Regions from separate parts of the Kitasatospora sp. NPDC088861 genome, predicted to be linked through region 1. Evidence: predicted binding sites of a transcription regulator. Region 1 holds the regulator's gene; the other holds the start of a gene.
What was found. The regulator HrcA, encoded in region 1, represses chaperone genes, less so after heat shock. The targets are predictions, from matches to a motif close to TTNGCACTCNGNNNNNCNGAGTGCNAA.
Positions count from the first base shown of each region.

Region 2: the regulator HrcA is predicted to act here: its motif matches at 1,817-1,843, upstream of ACIP37_RS28140 (FmdB family zinc ribbon protein).

Region 1 is NZ_JBIVJF010000003.1:123,295-126,693, reverse strand. It holds gene dnaJ (molecular chaperone DnaJ) at 1-887, opposite strand, end outside; gene hrcA (heat-inducible transcriptional repressor HrcA) at 964-1,998, opposite strand; gene htpX (zinc metalloprotease HtpX) at 2,262-3,182, shown strand; gene ACIP37_RS07325 (hypothetical protein) at 3,233-3,399, shown strand, end outside.
Region 2 is NZ_JBIVJF010000021.1:58,554-61,952, reverse strand. It holds gene ACIP37_RS28145 (MFS transporter) at 279-1,661, shown strand; gene ACIP37_RS28140 (FmdB family zinc ribbon protein) at 1,855-2,187, shown strand; gene ACIP37_RS28135 (hypothetical protein) at 2,483-2,746, shown strand; gene mscL (large conductance mechanosensitive channel protein MscL) at 2,777-3,196, shown strand; gene ACIP37_RS28125 (hypothetical protein) at 3,207-3,399, opposite strand, start outside.

The sequences.
Region 1 (3,399 bases):
TCGACCTCCTCCAGCCCGTCCAGGGTCTGCAGCGGCACCTGGGTGCCGAGGGACGCGGCCGTCATCGGGATGGTGACGGTGCAGTGCAGGTCGTCCCCGCGCCGCTGGAAGACGGTGTGGGTGGTCTCGGCGATCTCGACGTACAGGTCGCCGGCCGGGCCGCCGCCGGGGCCGACCTCGCCCTCGCCGGCCAGCTGGATCCGGGTGCCGTTGTCGACACCGGCCGGGATCTTGACGGTCAGGGTGCGCCGGGCGCGGACCCTGCCGTCGCCGGCGCACTCCGGGCACGGGGTCGGCACGACGGTGCCGAAGCCCTGGCACTGCGGGCAGGGACGGGAGGTCATGACCTGGCCCAGGAACGACCGGGTGACCTGGGAGACCTCGCCCCTGCCGCGACACATGTCGCAGGTCTGCGCGGAGGTGCCGGGGGCCGCGCCCTCGCCGCTGCACGTGGTGCAGGTGACGGCGGTGTCGACCTGGAGTTCCTTGGTGGTGCCGAAGGCGGCCTCCTCCAGGGTGATCTCCAGCCGGATCATGGCGTCCTGGCCGCGGCGGGTGCGCGAGCGCGGGCCGCGCTGGCCGGCCGCGGCGCCGAAGAAGGCGTCCATGATGTCGGAGAAGCCGAAGCCGGCCGCCCCCGCGCCGAAGCCGCCCGCGCCCCCGCCGCCCGGCGAGAGCGGGTCACCTCCGAGGTCGTAGACCTGGCGCTTCTGCGGGTCGGAGAGCACCTCGTAAGCGGCGTTGATCTCCTTGAACCGCTCCTGCGTCTTCGGGTCCGGGTTGACGTCCGGGTGCAGTTCGCGTGCCAGGCGCCGGAAGGCCTTCTTGATCTCGTCCTGCCCCGCATCCCGTCGGACGCCGAGTACCGCGTAGTAGTCCGTGGCCACCAAATGCTCCGCTTGTTCCGCCTGTAGTAGTGCTGCGACTGGACACCGCCGTCAGAGGTTCCGACGGCGGCCTGTGCTACGACTCGGCCAGGATCTGGCCCACGTACCGCGCCACCGCACGCACCGCCCCCATTGTGCCCGGATAGTCCATCCGGGTCGGACCGATCACACCCAGTTTGGCCACGCTCTCGTCGCCCGAACCGTAACCGACCGACACCACCGAGGTGGAATTCAGCCCCTCGTAGGCGATCTCCCGCCCGATCCGGACCGTCATCGCGGCGTCCGCCGTCTCACCCAGGAGGCGGAGCAGGACGACCTGCTCCTCCAGGGCTTCCAGCACCGGCTGGATGGTCAGGGGGAAGTCGTGCCCGAAGCGGGTCAGGTTGGCCGTGCCGGCCAGCATGATCCGCTCCTCGTTCTGCTCGGCGAGCGCTTCGAACAGCGTCGCCAGGACCGTGCTGACGGTCGGGCGGTCCGGCGGCTCGAAACCCGCCGGGAGCTCCTCCAGGAACCCCGGCACGTCCGGCAGCCGCTGGCCGACGGCCCGCGCGTTGATCCGGGCCCGCAGGTCTGCCAGGACCGTCTCGCCGACCGGGCCCGGGCAGTCGACCATCCGCTGCTCGACCCGGCCGGTGTTGGTGATCAGGACCAGCATCACCTTGGTCGGGGCCAGCGCCACCAGCTCGATGTGCCGGACGGTGGACCGCGACAGCGAGGGGTACTGCACCACCGCGACCTGCCGGGTGAGCTGGGCGAGCAGCCGCACCGTCCGCATGACCACGTCGTCCAGGTCGACGGCGCCGTCCAGGAAGTGCCGGATCGCCCGGCGCTCGGGGGCGCTCATCGGCTTGACCTCGGCGAGCTTGTCGACGAACAGGCGGTACCCCTTGTCGGTGGGGATGCGCCCGGCGCTGGTGTGCGGCTGGTGGATGTAGCCCTCCTCCTCCAGCGCCGCCATGTCGTTGCGGACGGTCGCCGGGGAGACTCCGAGGTTGTGCCGCTCCACCAGGGCCTTGGAGCCGACCGGCTCCTCGGTGCCCACGTAGTCCTGGACGATCGCGCGGAGCACGGCGAGCTTGCGGTCGTCCAGCTGGCGAACCTCACCGGCCATGGGGCACACACCTCCGTCTTCGCACGTTGTCCGTTCGTGTCACGCATGCTGCTGCCCGCTCCGGGAGGATCCCGGCTCCGGCACCCGCTTTGGCACTCTGAACCTGCGAGTGCCAAAACCGTACCTGCCAGTGTAAGGCCCGGGCCCAACGGCAGGAACGGCCCGGCCGGAGTGATCCTGCCCGCAGTTCCCGGCGCGGGGGTGGTGCCGCGGGGCCGTCCGGGTGGCAGCATCGAAGACGACGGCGAATGGAGGAGCAAGCAATGTCGAGCTCGGGCCAGCACACCCGTTTCGCGCCCGACCGCGGTCTGACCGGCCGCATGGTCGTGACGATGTTCGTGATCGGGCTGCTGTACGTCGGTTTCACCGGTCTGCTGATCGTGCTGCTGCGCGGCGCCTGGCCACTGATCGTCCTGATCTCCGGCGGGCTGTTCGTGGCCCAGTTCTGGTTCAGCGACAAGATCACCGAACGGGCGATGGGCGCCCACCAGGTGACCCCTGAGCAGTACCCGCAACTGCACGGCACCATCGACCGGCTCTGCGCGCTGGCCGACATGCCCAAACCCCGGGTGGCGGTCGCCGACAACGACATGCCGAACGCCTTCGCCACCGGCCGCAACCCGCAGAACGCCGTGGTGTGCGTCACCACCGGCCTGCTGCGACGGCTGGAGCCCGAGGAACTGGAGGGCGTCCTCGCCCACGAGCTGTCCCACGTCGCCCACCGGGACGTCGCGGTGATGACCATCGCCGGCTTCCTCGGCGTCCTCGCCGGGGCCATGACCCGGATCGCCATGTACGGCGGGTTCATGGGCGGCAACCGCAACAACAACGACCAGAACGCGGCCATCGTCGCCCTGATCATCCCGCTGGTGTCGATGGTCGTCTACGCCATCAGCTTCCTGCTCACCCGGCTCCTGTCCCGCTACCGGGAACTCGCCGCCGACCGCGCCGCCGCCCAGCTCACCGGCCGGCCCAGCGCCCTCGCCTCCGCGCTCACCAAGGTCACCGGCCAGATCGCCGCCATCCCCAGCAAGGACCTGCGCCAGGCGCAGCCCTACAACGCCTTCTACTTCGCCCCCGCGCTGAGCGCCCGGGAGACCGCCTCCCAGCTGTTCTCCACCCACCCGACGCTGGAGAAGCGCCTGGAGCAGCTGGCGAAGATCTCCGAGCAGCTCGGCCGCTGAGGCCCCGCCCCCCTGCCGCCCTCCCGACTCCCTCCTCCGAAAGGACCGCCGTGGGAATCCTGGACACCCTGTTCGGGCGCACCAAGCCCGTCAAGCCCGACCTCGACCAGCTGTTCGGCGTCCCGTCCGCCGCCCTCACCCTGGAGGCCGGGGCCGGGTTCACCCCCACCGGGCTCGGCTCGGTCTGCTTCGCCGCCGTCGAGGGCGCGGCCTTCGG
Region 2 (3,399 bases), on a different contig from region 1:
AGCTGTTCACCTTCGATGGGCAGGACAATTTTGGACGGGCCTTGTAGTCTGGGGATTCGCGCGACATCTACGCGCGTATATGTATGATGGTCAGATCACACCCAGCATCTGCCTGAAGCAGAGTTGGCGCGACCGTTCGGCGGCCGCGGTCCGGACCTCGGCCACCACGCCGGGCCGGCCCGGTATCTACCCCGGTCGACGCGCGAGAGGACGACTCTCGGCGCCGTCGGGGCCACCCCATGCCCTGCCGCGCTACCAGGCAGCAGGAAGGACCGACCGTGACGGCCCGCCGAACGGTCGACGACCCCGCGGACACCGCGACCCCGCGTGACACCGCCAACGCCACCCCTGCCGGCGGCACCGCCGATGCCGCCGGCGCCCCCGCCCCCGTGCGGGTCGGGTACGGCGCGCTGCTGCGCACGCCCGGCGCCTGGACGTTCCTGGCACCGGCGTTCCTCGCGCGGCTGCCGTACGCGATGCTCAGCATGGGCATCCTGCTGCTCGTCAAGGACACCCACGGCTCGTACGGCACCGCGAGCACCGTCGCGGCCGTCGCCGCCGTCGCCCAGGCCCTGATCGGCCCGCAGACCGGCCGGCTCGCCGACCGGTACGGCCAGACCGCCGTCCTCGTCCCGACCGTCGTGGTGCACGCGGCCTCGGTCGGCGCGCTGATCGCACTGTCGCTCGGCCACGCACCGGCCTGGAGCCTGTTCCTGGCCGCCGTCCCGGCCGGCGCGAGCGTTCCGCAGATCGGCGCCATGGTCCGGTCCCGCTGGATCGCCGAGTTCACCGCGGACGGCGCGTCCGCCTCGTCCGCGGCCAAGGTGGGCACCGCGTTCGCCTTCGAGTCCGTGACGGACGAGTTCACCTTCGTGATCGGCCCGATCCTGGCCACCGCCGTCGCCACCACGGTCAGCCCCTCGGCCGGGCTGATCGCCGAGGCCACGCTGACCCTCGTCGGCGGCCTGGCCTTCGCCGCCCAGCGGCGCACCGCGCCCGCCCGGGCGGTGCCCCAGCCCGGCGTGCGGCGCGCCTCCGCGCTCGCCTCCCCCGGCGTCCGGCTGCTGGCCGGGGCCTTCCTCGGGGTGGGCGCCGTGTTCGGCGGCATGCAGGTCTCGGTGAACGCCTTCGCCGACTCGGTCGGGCAGCACGCCGCCGCCGGCACCGTGTACGGGATCTTCGCCGGCGGCTCGATGGTGGCCGGCGTGCTGTACGGCGTGATCGCCTGGCGGCGGGCCGTGCAGCAGCGGATGATCATGAGCTACGCCCTGCTCGTGCTGGGCTGCTCGACGCTGTGGGCGATGCCCAACCTGATCGCGCTCGCCGTCGCCGGACTGGTCTGCGGCCTGGCCATCGCGCCGACCCTGATCAGCGGCTACACCCTGGTCGAGACGCTCGTCGCGGACGGCGCCAAGACCGAGGCGTTCACCTGGCTGACCGGCGCCATCGGCCTCGGCCTGGCGGTCGGCCAGATGATCGCCGGGCAGCTGATCGACGGCCACGGGCCGTCCAGCGGGTTCCTGGTGCCGGTGGCCGGCGCCGGCCTGGGCCTGATCGCGCTGGTGTCGCTGCGGCACCTGCTGACCGCGCCGGGCCAGGTGGTCGCGGCCGCACCGGAGCGCGGCGCCGCGCCGCAGTTGGTGGGCGCGGCCAAGGGCTGAGCGGGCACGCGGTGGCGCACCGCGCGAAGCCGTGGGCGGCGCGCGGTGGGGGCGGCGCGGAGCCGCGGTGGAAGAGCGTGCGCGGCTCGGCCACGGCTCATCTCACATCGGAGTCGCTGGACTGATCCAGCGGAATGCCGCATCATTGACCATCGTTAGCACTCATCAGGCGAGAGTGCCAGGAGGAAGACAAGTGCCCACGTACCAGTACCAGTGCACCGAGTGCGGCAACGGCCTGGAGGCGGTGCAGAAGTTCACCGACGAGGCGCTGACCACGTGCCCCGACTGCCAGGGACGGCTCCGCAAGGTCTTCTCGGCCGTGGGCGTCGTGTTCAAGGGCTCGGGCTTCTACCGCACCGACAGCCGTTCGTCCTCCAGCAGCACGGTGGGCGCAGGCTCCTCCGGTAGCTCCTCGGCGTCGTCGTCCGGCTCGACCCCGGCGTCGTCCTCGACGTCATCGACGTCCTCGTCCTCCGGTTCTTCGAGCTCTTCCAGCTCCTCCAGCCCGGCTCCGGCCGCGAGCTGACCTCGGCGCCGGACGCCCAGCGCATCGACAAGGCCCGCCACCCCGCGTTCTTCGCGGGGCGGCGGGCCTTCGTCGTCCCGGTTCGCCGTCACCACTCGTCGCCCCGGTTCGTCATCCCGGGCGGGCCGGATGCACTCGTGCGGGTGTACGAATTCGTCCACAGGGCCCGAGTTGTCCACAGGCTGCGGATAAGGGCTTTCCGGGGCGGCGCGCGGCGCACATCGTAGGGGTCGCCGGAGAACGACCGGCCCGCACAGGAGCGGCCCCCACGACCTCGGTGGTGACCATGACGACCATGAGCCTCTCCGTACCGCTGCCCGCACCCGCCGTACCGCCCCGGCGGGAGGTACCGCGCTTCCCGCCGATCCGGCGCGGGGCCGGCGGGTGGCACCGCTGGCGGCACGCCGTACGGCACCGGGCCGGGGTGCCCGCGCTGGTGCTGCTCGCGGTGGCCGCGGCGCTCGCGGTCGGGCCCGCGCGGGCCGGGCTGCCGGCGCCGCCGGGCGGCCCGGTGGGCCGGACGGGTTGTCAATCCGGCCCAACGGAAGATCACCCGTAACCGGGCAACGACTTCGTCGTTCACGGCGGCATGAAAGGCTTCAAGCAATTCCTGCTGCGTGGAAACGTCGTCGAATTCGCCGTCGCCGTCGTCATCGGCGCGGCCTTCACCAACATCGTCAACGCCTTCGTCAAGGGCGTCATCAATCCGATCGTCGGCGTCTTCGGAACGAAGGACCTGGCGTCCTACAGTTCCTGCCTCAAGGGCCCCTGCGAGCTGAACGCCACCGGCGAGGTCACGTCCGGGATCCTCATCCTGTGGGGATCGGTGCTCAGCGCCCTGCTGCAGTTCCTGATCACGGCGGCCGTCGTCTACTTCGTCCTGATCGTGCCCATGAACAGGCTGGCCGCCAGGCGAAAGAGCACCGCCGAGACGGCGGCGGAGGCCGAGGCCAAGGAGGTCCAACTGCTCACCGAGATCCGCGACGCGCTGATCGCCCCGCAGCGCTGAGCACCGCTCCTCAGTCCCCGTGGTGCGGCGGGCGCTGGCTCAGGTACCAGTCCAGCCCCCGCCCACCGCTCTCCCCCGCCCCGGGGCGCTCACCCCAGCCGGTGTCGGTGTCGTCCCGGGACTGCTGGTCCAGCGGGTCCCGGAAGACCAGCCGGGCCTTCGGCGCCGCCGGCCGCTCCTCCCGCCCCTGCTGCTCACCCTGT